Linked DNA regions of Cecembia calidifontis. The protein of the gene in region 1 binds, or shares a complex with, the protein of each later gene. Links are inferred from orthologs where the notes say so. Each region holds a gene or a part of one and is shown in the gene's direction. Other genes may lie near its edges. The genes, in order: metK and groL.

Region 1 (10,137 bases):
AATTTTGGGGTTTGGAATCATTGGTGCCCAGTTTAATAACCAGGATATCAGGTTGAAAATCCTTCACTTCTTGAAATTGGGGTTCATTCCAATATGGGAAGTCCCCCTTTTTGAGTAATGTTCTTCCGCTTACCCCGAAGTTTTTAACTTGGTAATTCTCTCCAAGTAAAGCCTGTAATTGTAAAGGATAACTGTCAGGATGTTCTCTTCCCGGTCCTTGGGTAATGCTGTTACCGACACAGGCAACTTTGATAATGTTTTGTCCGAGGGTATTGAATATGAGTCCTAAAAACAGTACGATTGAAAATAAAGTGTTTTTCATAGGTTACTGGTTTATCCTTTCTAAAGTTAAAAAATAACATGCTGTTTTGTCCCATGATGGAATTAATAAAATTTGCTAATATCGTTCCATGAATTTTCTGACATCAATTTGGCGGGTTCTTAATTTGCTCTCTCTGGATGTGGTTTTCGGGGCCATGGCAGGGATGCTTTTTTTTGCTGATTTGCTGGATGTCTCCTTACCTTTTGTCCTTTATGTGGTGCTGGGAATGGCGGTATGGGGAATTTATACTTTGGATCATCTGATTGATGCAAAGAGGATTGTTCATTTGGCAAGTTCTGATAGGCACAGATTTCACCAGAAGCATTTTGTTTCGCTGTGTATTATACTTGCAATAGTTGTTCTTTCCGGATTTGGATTGATGATTTGTTTTGAAAGTCTTCATTTTATCTTTTTCCCCGGAGTAATCTTTGCTGGGGGAATGGTACTTTGGATGGGATTTCTTCAGTTTTTTGAAAAGAAATTGGCTTGGTTAAAAGAAATATCAACTGCTGTTTTTTATGCGATAGGGATTTCTCTGGCCCCATTCTTCTCGGTTTTTCCCAATGAGGTGCCTGTTGAATTCTTTTTAATTCTGATAGCTTATATCCTGCTGGCGGGGATCAATCTTTTTATGCTATCTTATATTGATGAAAAAAGTGATGCGCAAGATAAGTTAGGTTCGGCTTTGCTACTGATGAGCAAAATTGTCTTGAGAAGATTTATCCTTTTACTTTCAATGGGGGCCATTATTTATCTTGTTGGGGTCTTTATTTTAGTTCCCTCTTATTACAGAATCCATGTCAGCGTTTTGCTGCTATTGGTGCTTTTCCATGTATTTGAGTTTAATCGGGAAAATGGTCAAAATATAAGGGAAAGATTGGAGGCCTCTTTTTTGTTGCCTCTGGTTTTGTTGGTACTCTGAAAAATTGATTTTTTTCTTAGCTGCTTTTGTTAAAATAATGTAGCGGCTTTCTCGATTATTTTCATCATGATCTCATCAAAATAAGCACCATTATAGGGTCCATACCAGTTCATTTCCATGGTTTCATATAACTTTTCATCATAATATTTATCAGGAGTAATATAGCCTATATATCCTCCATTGAAGCAACTTACAATTAGATTCAGTCCATTTTCGCGTGCATAATTTTCCCACTTTTCCATAAAAACTCCGGAAATCTCACCACTAGAACTTACCAAAAGTGTTTTCCCTAAAAGAACCATATCAAAATGGGCATTGCTATCTCCTACCAGTAGCTTAAATACCCAAGGCCTTATCCTGATATTTTTGCCAGTGCGGTAATGTGCTTTCCTCAATTGTAAGGGTAATGTTGCGAACGAAATAGGACCCTGATCCAAAGTATCTGAGTCTAAAAGATTCTTGTTAATCGATTCAAAAACCTGTTCGCTATACTGAATGACATCCTCTATTTGCTTGCCATTTACTACCGGTTTATGGCTTCCCACTGTTCCCGCTGCAAACATGGCCAAATCGTAATCTTCCTCCAATTTTTGGCTCAGGTAATGGGGATAATCACCGGACAAACCCATAAACTTTTTGTTCAAAATGGTAGAATGGGCTGAATAACTCAATAAAGTCGCCTTTTGGCCTTTGGAATTGATAAAAGTGAGTTGCCTTATGAAAGGATCTACGGGGTCAGTTTCTTTTAAGCGGTTGGCTACCAAGTCTTTTGTCAATGATTTCTGGAAAACAATAATTGAAGCATCTAGTTTGGAATGTGCAATTTTTAAGGCTTCAAGTGATTTTTCTTCAAGAAATGATACCAATTCTTCATTGTAGCCCCCGAAGGCAAATTTTCCGACTAGGCCTGGCATGTAGCCTCCCATTCCACTATGGGTGTGGGTAGTAGTAAAATAAAGCAGGTCAATTTTCAATCCTGCTTCCCTAATTTTTTCCCGGATTCTTTTTTCCAGATAGGGATGGACAATCATCAATTCAAAATTTACAAAAGCCACATGAATGTCCCCACTGTTGAGGATAATGGTCCTAAGGAAACTGCTGTCCTGAACAAACTCATATTTTCCTCTTGGACTGTATCCTGCCAGGTTGACCGGGCTGTCTGGGGTAATGTTAACTTTTGCCCAGCCTGCCTTCCAGTTGTTGCCTCGTCCTTGCTTCCAATTAATGGTATCTAAATGGGACATAGTAGCATGGTAATAGTCCATTTGTTGGTAAGGCCTTCTGTCAACTTTTGTAAAAAATACCATGAGGATGAAAAACAGTATGCCCATAGTCCAAGCCAGTGTTCTAAATATACGCTGAAGTGTAGATTTGGACATGGTTATCTGGGTATCTAGTGGCAAGTCTTGAAAAGATAAGGAATAATCACCAAAAAATCACTTCATAAGTCTTGGTAAACTGCTTTCACATTCAAGTACATGTTTATGATAAATAGGGCGTTTTTCGAATACTATGTTTTAATATTCGAAAGTTCCGTGTTCTCCTTGTACAGTTACTTTCTTACCTTCAAATGGGACTACTCTTCCAATGATTTTGGCTTCTACCCCCAGGGTTTCGGCAATGTCGATCACCTCTTCGGCATACCTTTCTTCCAGGTAGATTTCCATGCGATGGCCCATATTGAAAACTTTATACATTTCTTTCCAATCTGTGCCGCTTTCCTCCTGAATAATTCTGAACAATGGAGGCGTATCAAATAAATTGTCCTTGATCACATGGACATTGTCCACAAAATGCAATACTTTAGTCTGTGCCCCACCACTGCAATGCACGATTCCATGAATCTGAGGTCTCAGGTATTTCAGCACATCTACCATCACAGGAGCATAGGTCCTGGTAGGAGAAAGTACAAGTTTGCCCATATCCACAGGGAGTCCTGGAGCCGGGTCAGTCAAATTATATTTGCCGGTGTACACCAGTTCATGGGGAACAGCCGGATCATAACTTTCAGGATATTTGGTTTGAAGGATTTTATTGAAAACATCATGTCGGGCTGAGGTCAGGCCATTGGAGCCCATACCCCCATTGTAATAATCCTCATAGGTGGCCTGGCCATAAGAGGCCAGTCCAACGATCACATCTCCTGGACGGATTTGATCATTTGAAATCACCTCGTCCCTTTTCATTCTGCAAGTTACTGTCGAATCTACAATGACTGTTCTTACTAAATCCCCAACGTCTGCGGTTTCACCTCCTGTTAAGACCACGTGGACCCCATGGTCTCTGAGCATTTGAAGGACTTCCTCTGTGCCATTGATGATGGCTGAAATCACTTCACCGGGGACTAGGTTCTTATTCCGTCCGATGGTAGAGGAAACAAGGATGTTGTTGATCGCACCTACGCAAAGCAGGTCATCAATATTCATAATAATTGCATCCTGAGCAATTCCTTTCCAAACACTCAGATCACCGGTTTCCTTCCAGTACATGTAAGCCAAGGAAGACTTGGTTCCAGCACCATCCGCATGCATGATATTGCAGTACTCAGGATCATTTCCCAATGTGTCTTCTACAATTTTGCAGAAAGCTTTGGGAAAAAGGCCTTTGTCCAATTTGGAAATGGCTTGGTGTACATCTTCTTTGGAGGCGGAAACACCCCTTTGCATATACCGTTCATTCATGGAGGAGCTGGGCTTGGTCATTTCGAGACAAAGTTAAAGAATAAATGTGGGAATCGAAGATTTAGAATTTGAAAGATTGAATTTCTGTCAATTAGACTATTTCCTCTCCTGTCAAGATTTGGTTTTTTATTTCCCCTGTAAACCTTATTTTTACGCACCGTTTGAAAAAGAGCTAAACCTGTTATTATATGCCTTATTTATTTACTTCAGAATCAGTCTCTGAAGGACATCCAGATAAAATTGCGGATCAGATTTCGGATGCACTGATTGATCATTTTTTGGCTTTTGACCCTAACTCCAAAGTAGCTTGTGAAACCTTGGTCACGACCGGACAGGTTATCCTGGCCGGAGAGGTAAAATCAGAGACTTATCTGGATGTGCAGCAGATTGCCCGTCAGGTAATCAACCGTATTGGATATACCAAAGGAGAATATATGTTTGACGGTAACTCCTGTGGGGTGTTGTCCGCCATTCATGAGCAGTCACCTGATATCAACCAAGGCGTGGATAAAGGCAATCCGGAAGAACAAGGTGCAGGAGACCAAGGAATGATGTTCGGATATGCCACCAAGGAGACAGATAATTTTATGCCTTTGGCATTGGACCTTTCCCATTTGATCCTAAAAGAATTGGCAGCATTGAGGCGGGAAAATAAAGAGATTACCTATCTGAGACCGGATTCCAAGGCTCAAGTGACTATTGAGTACTCTGATGATAATATTCCCCAAAGGATTGATACTATAGTGATTTCTACCCAGCACGATGAATTTGCCGATGAGCCTACCATGTTGGCGAAGATCAAAGAGGACATGATCAATATCCTGATCCCTAGGGTAAAAGCCCAACTGAAACCAGAAAATCAGGCCTTGTTTACAGATAAAATCACTTACCATATCAACCCAACCGGGAAATTTGTCATCGGAGGTCCTCATGGAGATACCGGTCTTACAGGAAGGAAAATCATTGTTGATACTTATGGTGGGAAAGGTGCCCATGGAGGTGGGGCTTTTTCCGGAAAAGATCCTTCCAAAGTCGACCGTTCAGCAGCTTATGCCACACGCCATATTGCTAAAAACATGGTGGCAGCAGGCGTAGCCGATGAAATGTTGGTGCAGGTGTCCTATGCCATCGGAGTGGCCAAGCCAATGGGTATATATGTCAATACCTATGGAACTGCCAAAGTGAATATGACCGATGGGCAAATTGCCAAAAAGGTTGAAGAGATTTTTGATATGAGGCCTTATGCCATTGAGCAAAGGCTAAAGTTGAGAAACCCCATTTATGAGGAAACTGCGGCCTATGGGCACATGGGAAGAAAAAATGAGGTTGTTACTAAAACTTTCAAGACCCCTGATAACAAAGTGTTGAGTTTTGATGTAGAGCTCTTTACCTGGGAAAAACTGGATTACGTAGATACCATCAAGAAAGAATTTGGTCTTTAAAATAAAAAGCGGTCTAAGTGCCGCTTTTTGCTTTTATTTTGGATAAACACAGGACATATTCATCGAGTTAGGTAAATTGCAGGCTCGTCAAAGGAATCAAAAGGCCTGTTTGGGAGTTTTAATATTCAGCCTGTATTGTTTGGCTTGAAAATTTTCCAAATTATTTATTTGAATCAATATGAAGAAGATACAACTTAAAACCAATGTCAAGTGTGGAGCCTGCGTAGCTGCAATCACACCGGAAATGGATAAAGTAGCCCAAAACGCATGGATGGTGGACCTGAGCCATCCTGACAGGATTTTGACAGTAGAAGGAGAAATTGAAGCAGAAGCTGTACAAAAAGCATTGGAAAATGCGGGCTATAAAGGTGAAAGCATAGAAGCTTAAGCTTATTTCATTTCTCTAAGGCATATTATGATCAATTATCAACGGTTTGTATTGGAAAATGGCCTCGAAGTTTTGGTTCATGAAGACCACAGTACCAAGATGGCTGTACTCAATATCCTGTATAAAGTGGGTTCCAGGAATGAAATTCCGGGAAAAACAGGACTGGCGCATTACTTTGAACACCTTATGTTCGGAAGTTCAAAGAACGTCCCTGTTTTTGATACCGCTTTGGAAAGGGTAGGAGGTTCCTGCAATGCCTTTACCAATACAGACATTACCAATTACTACATCACCCTTCCTGCGGTCAATATAGAGACCGCATTTTGGCTGGAATCGGACAGGATGCTGCAGCTGAATTTGAGCGAAAAGACCATCGAAACGCAAAGGAAGGTGGTCATAGAAGAATTCAAACAGCGCTACCTGAATCAGCCCTATGGTGATGTTTTCCATCATATCCGAAAACTGGCTTTTGATACGCACCCATACCAGTGGCCTACAATCGGAAAGGATATTGAGGATATTGTCAATTACACCAAGGAGGATGTAGAAGAGTTTTACTATACCCACTATCGACCCGATAATGCCATCCTGGTAGTGGCAGGTGACGTAACACTGGATCAGGTCAAGTTTTTGGCAGACAAATGGTTTGGGGATATTCCGACTGGTAAAATTCCCAAAAGGTCCATTCCTGTGGAGCTGCCCCAGACAAGCAAAAAGACTTTAGTGGTCAATGCTGAGGTGCCTACGGATGCCCTGTATAAAGTCTATCACATGCCTGGAAAATTACAGGAAGGATATTTACAGGCTGATCTGATCACGGATATTTTAGGCTTTGGCCGCTCTTCCACCCTGGAACAGAAGTTGGTAAAAAACGGGCACATATTTGCCTCTGTCAGTGCTTATATTTTTGGGACGGTTGACCCCGGTCTCATGGTGTTTTCAGGAAAGATGGAGAAGGGACAAACGGCTGAACTGGCAGAGAAAGCTTTGGACCAGGTAGTGCAGGAATTTTTGGAATCTGCGATTCCAGAGGATACCCTCACGAAGGTGAAAAATCAAGCTGAGGCCATGAAGACCTACGAGTCTGTTCAGTTGCTCAACAGGGCCATGAGTTTGGCCTATTATGCTCATTTAGGAAGCCCGGAGCTTTACCAAACAGAATACGAGAAAAAGACCCAGATCCCCGCCCAAAGTATTTTGGATTGGGGAAAATCAATACTCAAAGAGGAGAATGCTTCAACCGTTTACTATAAGGCTGTTGTGAAATAATTTTGAAGAAAGTTGAAATAGGTTTGTAATAGATATTGGGATATTTATGGGATATGGAGAAATTAAGTCCTATGTCATACATCTTGTGTCTTGACTCTATTTTCAAACCGTGTAGAACATTATCGAAGAGCTATGAATAATTTCAGAATTGGTTTTGGCTATGATGTGCATCAGTTGCACGAAGGGCTGGATTTTTGGTTGGGAGGTATCAAGTTGGAACATGAAAAAGGGGCCTTAGGCCATTCCGATGCGGATGTATTGATCCATGTAATCTGTGATGCTCTCTTGGGTGCTGCCAACATGCGGGATATAGGTTATCACTTTTCAGATAAGGATCCCAAATACAAAGGTATTGACAGCAAAATTCTGTTGCGTGAGGTAATGGTCTTGATCCGGGAAGCCGGTTATGAAGTGGGCAATATTGACTCTACGGTATGTTTGCAGCTTCCCAAAGTCAATCCCCATATTCCTGCTATGAAGGCTTGTTTATCTGAAGTAATGGGAGTAGAGGAAGGTGCCATTTCCATTAAGGCCACCACTACCGAGAAACTGGGTTTTGTGGGAAGGGAAGAAGGTGTTTCCGCCTATTGTGTTGCATTGATTTACAAAAAGTAAGATGGCAAGAGAGGTAAAAATCATCACAACCGAGGATGGTTCCCATTCCTTATTTGTCCCTGAACTTAATGAGACCTATCATTCTTTTCATGGGGCATATAGGGAGTCTGTGCATGTTTTTATGCTGTATGGACTGGAAGCCTGGTATGTACGCAACCCAGACAGGTATCCCATCAGGATTTTTGAGGTAGGTTTTGGTACAGGACTGAATGCCTGGCTGAGTCTTGTATGGGCCGAACAGTACAAAGTCCCCGTCCTTTACCATAGCATTGAGCCTTTTCCTTTGGAAAATGAAGTTTATTCCAAATTGAATTACACGGAAGTGGATACTTCCATCTATCATTATGCTCCCTATTTTCAGATGTTACACGAAGCCCCCTGGAATGAGGGGGGCATTGTATCCGAATATTTCAACATGAAAAAGGATAAGACCACTTTGGAAGAGGCGGTATTGTACCATGCCGATGTTGTTTTTTTTGATGCTTTTGCCCCCAGTAAACAGCCGGAGTTATGGACCAAAGAAATGCTGTCCAAGGTGGTGGAGACGATGAATCCTGGGGCAGTTTTTGTGACCTATTGTGCACAAGGTCAACTGAAGAGAAACCTTAAGGAATTGGGATTGGAAGTAGAGACCCTGCCCGGCCCACCCGGCAAAAAAGAAATGACAAGAGCCTGGAGACTCCAATGATTATTTGGACTCCAGGCGCTTCAGTTCTTTTTTACTCATTTCTTTGCTTATAAGGTTTTCAGGATGGGAAGCGATGAGTTCATTGACCGTTTGGTTGCTGGATATTTCCTTTTCCCCATCAAAAAGTTTAACCGGAATTTGCTCAAACTTGATTTCTCTTTCTACTTTATTCAGCCTGCTCTGGACCATCCGCACATGTCTGCCGCTATTGTATTTTTCACCGGAAGAGGTTGCAAGGGCCTGCCCTGGATAGACTACATCGCCAATTTTCACTTTTTCGGAACCTGATTCCAGCACCATCAATTTGGTAAAAGTGCCGTCTTCATGATAGATTTCAATAAAATTGTCCGAGGCATCAAAAGAAAGGCCAGCTCCTTTGAGTTGGGTATCCATTTTCATATCGCTGACAATACCTTTTCTTGGCGCACAAATAGTAGTGGACTCTTCCAGATAAAAAGCAGTTCCTACATAGCTTGTGTTTTCCGATTCCTTCTTATAGATATTTTCAACATGTGTCATGGGCTGCATGCGGACTTTTTGTCCTTCCTGCACGGGGATCAGGTAAACAGGTTCCTCTTTGCTTTTGTCTAAGTAACTCCCCTTGTAGAGTTTGGTGGAATAGTTATAAGAACTGCCCTGGTTGGCATTGGTTTTCTTTAATCGGGCGACTATGCTCCTGCCTGGGTTGGCCACTGCAAAAACCGTTCTTCCTCCGGAAGAAGTCAGATTCATGAGCGTTGTAAAATCCACCACCAAGGTATAGGGAATCACTTCCGTGTTGTTGGCGTATATGGTGACATTACCGTCTTTGTCCTGTTCAGACTCTAATTTGACTTGAGCAAAAACAGTGGAATACAACAAGAAAAAGAGGAATAAAAGAGAAAAGCGCATTGTTTAGTTTTTTTTGATTTCAATAAAATAATTTTTGATGGAAAACTAAAGGTGTGAGGAAAAAATCTCCTAAAAATCCTTTTGAATTTGATGGTGAGGTTTGAAAATTCAATCCACTTAGCTTAAAAAAATTTCCTAAATTGATTTTTTTAAAAAAAAATCACTCATTCAAACTATTTCTCCAGGCATAGGCCAGCATCGGCAACTGTTGGTAGCTGTTGATGCCTGCTTTTACGCCTTGTGTACGGAGGAAGAGGTCGTTGGATTTGCGGCTGATCTCCAGATTGAAGGGCTTGATCCTTTCGTTGGCCTGCTGAATGGAGATCAGGTCATTACGGATGCCTTTGGGCAGGCTTTTCAAAAATTCCCCATAGAGCTCTTTTGACATGCGATACAGGTCATTCAGCTGGTAACGTAGTAGGCGGAGTTGACCGGAATACTGCAGTAAGGGATCATCAGAATTGGAACAGATGACCCAGGCAATGAAATTGGCCTCCCCTTCATCTGTTACCCCATAGCTATGGGCCATTTCATGGGCTATGGTGAAAGGTTTTTCAAGAGGATGAAGCGTAGGGTCAATGTAACTTTCCCCTGTATAGGGAAAGTAAATGCCCAAAATGCCCATGCGGCGCATAAAGCCTGCAGGAAAGAACTGTTTTGTTCTTGGTTCCCCTGTAAAATTCAGCCCCAAGAGATAGAGGTGCTCCCGCATATTGGCCCTGACCAATTTTTCCAGTTCTGGATAAGGCATGATTTCCTCTATGGCAATGGTGTCCTCTTCAATATTGTAGCGGAGTTGGTTCAGGATATTCCTTGTCAGTTCCAGTTCATGTTGGAGTTGATCCTGATTGAGCGGTACAGGCTTCATACCTATCTGCTGAAAAATCGGGATCCTTTGGTAATTGAATCCCCACAATAC
Region 2 (10,172 bases), 3.6 Mb from region 1 along the record:
CGATATTCCTTTGGAAGTGAAAAAGAGGAGATTGGCGGAAATCATAGAAAAGCAGACCGCACTATCCTTAGAAAGGAATAAATTAGATGTTGGCAAGGTACAGGAAATCCTTATTGAGGGCACTTCAAAAAGATCTGATGACCAGCTAAAAGGAAGAAATTCCGCCAATAAAGTGGTGATTATTCCAAATGACGGAAGCCTAAAGAAAGGGGATTATGTCCATGTAAGGATATTGGATTGTTCTGCAGCTACGCTTTTTGGGGAGGTTGTAGCTTAAAATCATTTCCAGCCTATGTATTCAGCATCAGAAATCCAAAGTGTAAAACAGCGCTTCGGCATAATCGGCAATAGCCCATTGCTCAATCATGCCATTTCAGTGGCCATGCAGGCCGCACCCACGGACATGACCGTTCTCATAACCGGGGAAAGCGGTAGCGGGAAAGAATCTTTTTCCAAGATCATCCACGCTCTTAGCACCAGAAAGCATGGTAAATTCATCGCTATCAACTGTGGGGCTATTCCAGAGGGGACAATTGACTCGGAATTATTTGGTCATGAAAAGGGATCATTTACAGGAGCCCATGAAGCAAGAAAGGGCTATTTTGAGGTAACCGACGGTGGATCTATATTTTTGGACGAAATTGGAGAAATGCCATTAGGAACCCAGGCAAGATTGTTGAGGGTACTGGAAAATGGGGAGTTCATTAAGGTAGGTTCTTCCAAAGTACAAAAAACCAATGTCCGGGTCATCGCTGCTACCAATGTGAACCTGATTAAGGCGGTAGAAAAAGGTAAATTCAGGGAAGATTTATATTATCGTTTAAATACTGTTCCGATTTATGTTCCTCCTTTAAGAGAGCGTGGGGAAGACGTAATTTTGCTATTTAGAAAATTCACCACTGATTTTTCTGAAAAATATAAAGTGAAACCCATCACCTTGACAGAGGATGCCAAAAAACTCCTGATGCAGTTTCCATTTCCCGGAAATATTCGCCAGCTCAAAAACATCGCAGAGCAGGTTTCGTTATTGGAACAGGAACGGGAGGTTGATGCTGCTACCCTATCTAAATACTTGCCTTCAGAACAGACAAGACTTCCGGCAATATTTGCAGGTTCAGGTGGAGGAGAGTCCACAGACTTTACAGAAAGGGAATTACTCTATAAAGTCCTTTTTGACATGAAAAAAGATATGACTGAGTTGAAAAAACTAGTTCTTGAAACCTATCAGTCAGGCGGTCTGAATGCCAGTATCATCAACAAGCACCAAACGCTTTTTGAAGATCTTGAAACACCTATTCCCTTTGAACAGCATACCGCTCCGGTACAGACTTCCAATGTGCCAATCGTATTAGATGCACAAAAAACACAGGACAAGGATGATGTGTATGAGGATGAAGCCATTGAGGATATCATCCATGAGGAAGATGACAATTCGCTTTCTCTGGAGAAAAAGGAAAAAGAAATGATCCTAAAGGCACTTAGGAAGCATAATAACAAAAGAAAATATGCGGCAAGTGACCTGGGCATATCAGAAAGGACGCTTTACAGAAAAATCAAGCAGTATGGCATCGATTAAAAATATACTGACAGGCATTTTGCTGATCTTCACTTTGTGGACTTTGCAGGCATGTTCGGTAAGTTACAGTTTCACCGGTACCAATATTGATTATAATGTTATCAAGACTTTTTCTGTAGAGAATTTCTTCAATGATTCCGGAGGAGGACCAGCTAATATGGAGCAAACCTTCACTGAATCTTTGAAGGATTTTTACCAAAGAAATACCCAATTGGAATTGGTAAGGAATAACGGGGATCTTCAATTTGCCGGTTCGATCACCCGATATACCATTACTCCGCAAGCCACCGTAAGTACAAGAGACCCCAACCTTCCCGACAGAGCGGGACAAATGAGGTTAAGCATTACTGTGGAAGTAGAATATACCAATACGGTAAAAGAAGAGGAAAGCCTGAAAAGGAGCTTTTCTTTCTTCGAAGATTATGACCCAAGGACCACTTCTATTTTGCAGGTGGAAAGTGTTTTGATTGAGCGGATTTTCGATAGTATCATCCAGGATATTTTCACCGCCACAGTGGCCAATTGGTAAAAATTAGTAAATTGAGCAAAAAACAAAATCTAAAACAGTGAATCCGATACAGCTTCTTGGAATCATTCAACGTGCACATCATTTGGACAAAGATGATGTAACGGAACTGCTCAAGCTGCATGAGACCTTCCCCTATTTCCAGATTCCAAAAGTTTTATTGGCAAAATTTGAGTACAAGAAGGCAGGAAGAAGTGAAAATGAAATCCTTCCGTGGGCTGCCATCACCTCCCCTGATAGGGCTTGGCTAAAAAAACTTATTGAAACAGATCAGCTTTTTGAAGAACAAAGCCCAGCCCTTTCCAAACGACTACAGGAACTGGAGGAAAAGAAAAAAATTGAAGAAGGCAAAAATTTTATAGATGACTTAGAAGGTCACCTGATTCCGGAAACAAAAAAAAGTACAACTACCAAAGATCTTACCGCTACCCTAAAAAAACTAGGGGAAGACCTTGCCCAAAGTAAATTGAAGGCGCTGGAAAAGCTTGACGGACTGAGTAAAAAAACCGAATCCAAAGTTGAACCTACTGAAAGCCCTTCACCAGTCCCGCAGGTAGAAAGTGTAAAAGAAGTTTCAGAGGAATTAAAAGTGGAGGCCAAAACCGGCGAAACCAACAATGAGGTTACCACAAAACCAAAAAGAAGAAACCATCACAAAGATGAACTGATCGAATCGATCAGGAAAAAAGAGAAAAAAGAAATACTTGATAAAAAGAAGCTGGAGCAAATTGATATCATCAAAGCATTCAGCAAAAAAGAAATTAAACTGGCCACCCTCAAAGAAATTGAGGATATTCAGAAGCAAGACGACCTTTCTGAAAAGAGCACCAAGCTCAATCCATCTCTAATCACAGAATCCTATGCACGGATTTTGACTAAGCAGGGAAAAAAAGAAAGGGCAAAAGAAATTTATAAGAAATTAATGGTGAAGTTTCCGGATAAAAACACTTATTTTGCGGACCTGATCAAAGAATTGGAAGAAATTAAAGATTAAAATATGTTTACCTTACTCATCAGTATCATTATCGTATTGGCTGTTCTGTTGGTCTTGGTTATCCTGGCTCAGGATTCCAAAGGAGGCGTTGGTGCAGCATTTGGGGGCAGTGCGTCCCAAATAATGGGTGTTACCAAAACAGGAAATATCCTTGAAAAATCTACTTGGATTCTATCCATCGCTATTTTGGTTTTGTCCCTGACTTCCGCTGCATTCTACAGCAAAGATAACAGCGGTGATTTCACTTCCCCAAACATTGAAAATGCCAAAAAGCAGATTATCAATCCTACATTTGGAGACGTTGAAAGCCTCCTTCCTTCCAGCAGTGAGGATACCGCTCAGGAAGAGGGAGAAAACAATCCTGAAAACGAATAAAAACTATTCTTCTCCCAAAAAAGAGGCTGTCCCTAATTTTTGGACAGCCTCTTTTTTTTCTCAATTACTAATCCACCGTTTTCAACAATAACCTTTTGCTGATAGGCAAAAAGCTCTCATGCAAAGGAATAACATGCGGACTGTTGATCCTATAGGTCGCGGGATTAGGAAGCTCTTTATAGGTTTTAATAAGGTCAAGTTTTATCTGTTCAAAGGTCTGAGTGATACTTTTTCTTACCTTATGGACAAGCTGCATCATGATACCCTTGAAAGAGTCCAGGCTTGTTTGAAAAAGGTTCACTTTGTACCTGTAAACATAGATATCTTTGCTTTTTTCAAATGAAAGAAGCGCATAACCTTCCTTCTGATAGATGGGGGAAAGCCCAACAGGTTCTATGGACATTTCCTGTTCAAGAAAATCATAAATACCTCTCCCTTCTTCAATAGCCTTTTTGATCTGAGGAAGGGAATAGTTTACAATTTCCTCCAATTGTTGCATGAGATCGTCATCAAAAACCAAAGGCTTATACTTTAATTTCATTTCCTGAAAATCCGGCCCTTGAAGCATTTTTGGAAAGGAAGACTTGAGTTGTTCCCTATTTTCGGAAAAGGTTTTTAGCTTGGAATAATGTTGGATCAATTCCGCCAAAGGGGGATAGAGTTTAACTTCCTTGAATTGTGACTCCACATGCTGGAGATAGGCCAAAAGGACGTATTTCTTATATTCAAAATCAATCCATCCTTCAGTAATCCAATTTTCTGACAAGGTTTTCATAGGTACATACTTTGGCAAAAATTTAACAAAAACTGACAAAAGAAAAAAGGAGTGGGGAAAAATTGACAGTAGGACAATTTTGAAAAGCAAAGACTGACACAAAACTGACAATTTTTTACGCCTTTATGTCATGTTTAAATCTGCCATCAAATTTGGCACAGGAAATGATTATTAGGGAGTGTAACATTTTAGAACTAACCTTTAAAAGTTTAATAATTATGTCAAAAGTTAACATCCAACCTCTTGCGGACAGAGTTCTGGTAGAACCTGCTGCAGCTGAAGAGAAAACTGCCTCCGGACTTTACATCCCGGATACTGCAAAAGAAAAGCCTCAAAGAGGAACTGTAGTAGCAGTAGGAACTGGCAAAAAAGATGAACCATTGACTGTAAAAGTAGGTGACACTGTACTTTATGGCAAATATGCCGGTACAGAACTTTCTGTAGATGGTCATGACTACTTGATCATGAGAGAGTCTGACATCTTCGCAATTCTCTAATCATCTATCAAAAACAATCAAAAACTTAAAAGAACAAAAAAAATGGCTAAAGAATTATTTTTCGATACCAACGCAAGAGACAGATTGAAAAAAGGTGTGGATGCTCTTGCTGACGCAGTTAAAGTTACCTTGGGTCCAAAAGGTAGAAACGTAATCATTGACAAAAAATTTGGTGCTCCTACCATTACCAAAGATGGTGTTTCCGTAGCAAAAGAAATCGAATTGGCTGAGCCAATTGAAAATATGGGCGCCCAGTTGGTAAAAGAAGTAGCTTCCAAAACAGCTGACAATGCAGGTGACGGTACTACCACTGCTACTGTTTTGACTCAGGCCATCTTCAATGCAGGCATCAAAAACGTAGCTGCTGGTGCAAACCCAATGGATCTAAAGAGAGGTATTGACAAGGCGGTTGCGGCAGTGGTAGCCCAGTTGAAAGCCAATTCCAAAGCCATCTCGACCTCCAAAGAAATCCAGCAAGTGGCTACTGTTTCTGCCAACAACGACGAAGAGATCGGTAAGATGATTGCTGATGCCATGGACAAAGTGGGCAAAGACGGTGTAATCACAGTGGAAGAAGCAAAAGGTACCGAAACCGAAGTGAGAACTGTAGAAGGTATGCAGTTTGACAGAGGTTACCTTTCTCCATACTTTGTGACCAACACAGAGAAAATGGAAGCTGAATTGGATAGACCTTATATCCTGATCTACGACAAGAAGATTTCTTCAATGAAGGAACTGCTTCCTATCCTTGAGCCAGTAGCTCAGTCCGGCAAACCATTACTGATCATCGCTGAAGATGTGGATGGTGAGGCGTTGGCTACCTTGGTAGTAAACAAAATCAGAGGTGCCTTGAAAGTAGCTGCTGTTAAAGCTCCTGGCTTCGGTGACAGAAGAAAAGCAATGTTGGAAGATATTGCCATTCTTACCGGTGGTACAGTAATCTCTGAAGAAAGAGGTTATAAATTGGAGAATGCTACTGTAGATTACTTAGGTACTGCAGAAAAAGTTAACATCGACAAAGACAATACCACCATTGTCAATGGTGCGGGTGAGTCCAGTCATATTCAGGCAAGAATTGCTGAAATCAAATCTCAAATTGAAAAAACAACCTCTGACTATGACAGAGAAAAGCTTCAGGAAAGATTGGCCAAATTGTCAGGCGGGGTAGCCATCCTGTACATAGGCGCAGCTACTGAAGTAGAAATGAAAGAGAAAAAAGATAGAGTAGATGATGCCCTACATGCTACCAGAGCTGCTGTACAAGAAGGTGTAGTAGTAGGTGGTGGTGTTGCTTTGGTAAGAGCATCTTCTGCCTTGGATAATCTCAAAGGTGACAACGATGACCAAGATACAGGTATCAATATCGTAAGACAGGCTATCGAGGCACCATTGAGAACTATTGTTGAAAACGCCGGAGGTGAAGGTTCTGTAGTGGTTAACAAAATCAAAGAAAACAAAGGGAACTTTGGTTACAATGCCCGTACAGACGTATACGAAGACTTATTTGAGGCCGGTGTAATCGACCCAACTAAAGTGACAAGATTGGCCTTGGAAAACGCAGCATCCATTGCAGCCCTTCTGTTGACTACCGAATGTGTGGTAGCTGACGTGAAAGAAGATACTCCAGCTATGCCACCTATGGGCGGCGGAGGAATGGGCGGAATGATGTAATCTCAAGACCATCCAGATAAATAAAGGGAGCGATTTGCTCCCTTTTTAATTTTAAAAGATGACAAACCTACTAATTCAGTAGATTTTTTGAAGAAATCAATATCATATGGATACCATCCTGACGTTAATTCCATATATTTGATATTGGATTCAAAAAAATTTCGCTTTTCTTTTTGTGAAACCATTGCCCATGGCTATTTATCAGTCCATTATTCTTGTAGATGATGACCCTGTCAATAACTTAATCAACAAGAGGTTGATAAGCAAATTGCATATAGCCGATCAAGTAGAAGAATTTTTGGAAGCAGAGAATGCCTTGGACCGCATCAAAGATTTCAGCAAAGACAGCAAAATATTAATCTTATTGGATATCAATATGCCTGTAATGAACGGTTGGGATTTTTTGAATTTTTATATGGAAAAATTTCAGGATCGTAATGATAAGATTGTAGTACTCTCAAGCTCAATCGATTTTCAGGACAGACAAAAGGCGCTCTCATACAATATCGTGGAAGCATTTTTGGAAAAACCCCTCACCATTGAGAAAATGAAAAGCATTCTATGACGGATTTATCTCCAATAAATGATAACCCTATTAGTTTAGAATTGATCTGCTTCGGCGAGGGTCATTTTGAAAAACACCACATTACCGATTTAAGCCAAATCCCCCCATTTTTGGAACAGGAACATAAGTTTTGGCTCAACGTCACCTCTCTGAACAACTTAGATCTTCTGAATGAGATCAAAGTTATTTTTGATATTCACAGCATGGCATTGGAAGATATCCTCAACACCCAAGAAAGGCCAAAAGTGGAGGTTTTCGATCATTTTATACTTATTGTGGTCAAAATGCTATACACCAGAACAGAAATTGTTGATCTGGAGACTGAACAAATCAGTATAGTTATTGGAAAAAACTATGTGATCTCCTTTCAGGAAAACAAGTATGATGTTTTTGACGGCATTAGATCCAGACTGGAGAATCCATCCGGAAAAATCCGAAAGCATGGAACAGATTACTTTGCCTATACGCTTCTGGATGCAATTGTAGATGAATACTACGCCATTTTGGAGAAAATTACCGATCAAATTGAGGTCCTTGAAGAAAAAATCATCAATGAAGACAAAAAAATAAGACTTGGGGAAATTTACACCCAAAGGAAATCCATCCAGCTTCTCAAAAAAGTAATTTGGCCCACAAGAGAATTGCTTTCTACCCTCAAAAAGACTGAATCCTTTCTTATCAAAAGGAGAACCCTGCCTTTCATCAATGACATATATGAGCAATCTGTTCAAATCATGGATAACCTGGAGATGCAAAGAGAGTCTATCACTACACTTGTCGAAATCTTCATGACTAACATATCCCTGAGACAAAATGATGTGATGAAGACACTAACCATTATTGCTACGATTTTTATACCCTTAACTTTTTTGGCGGGGGTCTATGGGATGAATTTTGAATACATGCCGGAATTGAAATGGAAATATGGCTATTGGTTTACTTGGATCATATTTCTTGGTATTTCGATCATAATGGTCTTTTACTTTAAGAGGAAAAGGTGGTTCTAAACACCACATTTTTTTGAACCCATTAAATACAGGTAATTTTAGCGTTTTTTCAACAGAAAGGTTAATTTTGTTAAATTTTAACAATCAAACAGCAATTCCTTTGCAAACCTGCGTCATAAAAATCGGATCCAATGTGATCACTCAAGAGTCTGGAATGCCTGATTTTTTAAGGATAAAGTCGCTTTGCGTGCAGGTTGCCTCATTAAAAAATAAAGGAATAAGGGTAATTTTGGTCACATCAGGAGCAGTTGCCTTTGGAAGAAAAAACTTAAAATTACCGGAAAAGACCAATCCAGTACTCAAAAAGCAAATTTGGGCAGCCAATGGGCAAATTGCCCTGATTAACACCTATCAAAACCTGTTTGCTGATTTAGGCTTTGCCATTGCCCAGATTTTAGTCACTAAAGAGGATTTCAGGGACAGAAAGCATTACCTCAACATGAAAAATTGTATAGAGGGATTGCTTTCTCAGGGAATAATTCCTGTAATCAATGAAAATGATACAGTGGCTATCACAGAATTGATGTTTACTGACAATGATGAATTGGCCAGCCTTACTGCTGCCATGATCAATGCAGATACCCTCATTTTGTTGACCAATGTAGACGGCATCTACACAGGACCTCCGGATCATCCTGATTCGGAACTTATTCATCATGTTGACTCAAAATCACTGGATTTATCCCAATATATTCAGGCAGGAAAATCTTCTTTTGGAAGAGGGGGTATGTTAACCAAATTGAATATGGCAAAAAAATCTGCCAACTTAGGGATTCGGGTATTTATTGCCAATGGTAAAAAAGAAGGGGTTTTAGATGACATCCTGGATGGAAATGCCATTTGTACCCACTTTGAACCTTCTCCTGTCAAGCATAGCCCAAAAAAATGGTTGGCCCATGGGGAACAATACTATAAAGGGGAAATCAAGATCAACGAAGGAGCAAAAAAAGCATTGTTTTCCCAAAAGATCAGCAGCCTTCTCCCCGTGGGAGTCATTTCATTTTCGGGCGATTTTGAAAAAGGTGATATTCTAAGGATTATAGATGAGGCCGGTAACCGCATCGGCCTTGGAAGAGCAGAATATGGCATCAAATCATTGACAGAAAAAATCGGCTTAAAAAACCAGAAACCTATTATCCATTACGATTACCTTTATCTTTTTACCCATGATTGATTTTGAAATAATTTTTAAAGCAATAAAAAACGCTGCCAGGAAATTGAACCAAGTGACCGAAAAGCAAATCCAGGGCACTTTGGATGATTTGGTTATACTTAGTAAAAAAGCTATTCCTGATATATTGGATGCCAATAAGGAAGACCTTGCCAAAATGGATCCCAAAGATCCAAAATATGACAGGTTATTGTTGACAGAAGAGAGAATCCTTGCCATTTTGAAAGAGGTAATTCAGGTAAAAAACCTACCAAGTCCTTTGGGACTTGAATTGGAAAAAAGATCCCTTGATAATGGACTGGAACTTCGAAAAATCACTGTGCCACTTGGTGTTTTAGGTATTATTTATGAAGCCCGGCCTAACGTAACCTATGATGTATTTTGTCTTGCGCTAAAGTCCGGAAATGCCCTGGTCCTCAAAGGTGGTTCAGATGCAGATCACTCCAATAGGGCCATCATGAAAGTGATCCATGAGTCCTTGGAGCAAAATGGAATTCCCACCGATGCCTATAAGTTACTTCCACCTGACAGAAAAGCCGCACAGGCTTTAATGGAAGCTGTGGGATATGTAGATGTAATCATACCTAGAGGAAGTCAGGGATTGATTGATTTCGTCCGCTCTAACTCCAAAGTTCCGGTCATTGAAACAGGTGCAGGAATAGTACATACTTATTTTGATGAAACAGCAGATTTGGAAAAAGGAAAATCGATCATCCTCAATGCCAAGACCCGAAGACCAAGTGTATGCAATAGCTTGGATTGCTTGATTATCCACGAAAGCCGTTTGGATGATTCGCCCCTACTTGTCCAACCCCTGTTGGAAAAAGAGGTTATCCTATTTGCAGACAATAAAGCTTTCAATGCACTTCCCTCCCACCCTTTGATACAAAAAGCCTCACCTGAACACTTTGGAACTGAGTTCCTGTCCTTGAAAATGGCGATCCGAACAGTAGAAAACTTGGACCAAGCTTTGGATCACATTGCTAAATACAGCTCGCATCATAGTGAAGCTATC

What was found.
Region 2: the proteins of metK (region 1) and groL are in contact, whole or in part, in a cryo-EM structure (PDB 8P4O), measured with the Escherichia coli proteins. The link is inferred for Cecembia calidifontis from one-to-one orthologs.

Annotation. Positions count from the first base shown.
Region 1 is NZ_SGXG01000001.1:579,272-589,408, reverse strand. Bases 3,365-6,240 are described here. They hold metK (methionine adenosyltransferase), read left to right. Parts: upstream 3,365-4,113; coding sequence 4,114-5,367; downstream 5,368-6,240. Other genes in these bases: BC751_RS02535 (M16 family metallopeptidase), read left to right, coding at 5,783-6,240; BC751_RS02540 (heavy-metal-associated domain-containing protein), read left to right, coding at 5,546-5,755; BC751_RS02550 (AIR synthase related protein), read right to left, coding at 3,365-3,925. In the rest of the region: BC751_RS02565 (GDSL-type esterase/lipase family protein), read right to left, coding at 1-322; BC751_RS02560 (hypothetical protein), read left to right, coding at 411-1,244; BC751_RS02555 (neutral/alkaline non-lysosomal ceramidase N-terminal domain-containing protein), read right to left, coding at 1,274-2,623; more of BC751_RS02550, read right to left, coding at 2,762-3,364; more of BC751_RS02535, read left to right, coding at 6,241-7,024; ispF (2-C-methyl-D-erythritol 2,4-cyclodiphosphate synthase), read left to right, coding at 7,157-7,639; tRNA (5-methylaminomethyl-2-thiouridine)(34)-methyltransferase MnmC2, read left to right, coding at 7,641-8,327; BC751_RS02520 (M23 family metallopeptidase), read right to left, coding at 8,328-9,218; BC751_RS02515 (DUF3810 domain-containing protein), read right to left, coding at 9,379-10,137. UniProt on the Escherichia coli protein: Catalyzes the formation of S-adenosylmethionine (AdoMet) from methionine and ATP.
Region 2 is NZ_SGXG01000001.1:4,155,400-4,165,571, forward strand. What follows is about bases 4,189-7,099. They hold groL (chaperonin GroEL), read left to right. Parts: upstream 4,189-4,785; coding sequence 4,786-6,414; downstream 6,415-7,099. Other genes in these bases: BC751_RS17875 (hypothetical protein), read right to left, coding at 4,189-4,246; BC751_RS17880 (co-chaperone GroES), read left to right, coding at 4,465-4,743; BC751_RS17890 (response regulator), read left to right, coding at 6,605-6,979; corA (magnesium/cobalt transporter CorA), read left to right, coding at 6,976-7,099. Outside these bases: tRNA (N6-isopentenyl adenosine(37)-C2)-methylthiotransferase MiaB, read left to right, coding at 1-277; BC751_RS17855 (sigma-54 interaction domain-containing protein), read left to right, coding at 293-1,576; LPS assembly lipoprotein LptE, read left to right, coding at 1,563-2,105; BC751_RS17865 (hypothetical protein), read left to right, coding at 2,143-3,096; preprotein translocase subunit SecG, read left to right, coding at 3,100-3,471; more of BC751_RS17875, read right to left, coding at 3,539-4,188; more of corA, read left to right, coding at 7,100-7,986; proB (glutamate 5-kinase), read left to right, coding at 8,081-9,160; BC751_RS17905 (glutamate-5-semialdehyde dehydrogenase), read left to right, coding at 9,153-10,172.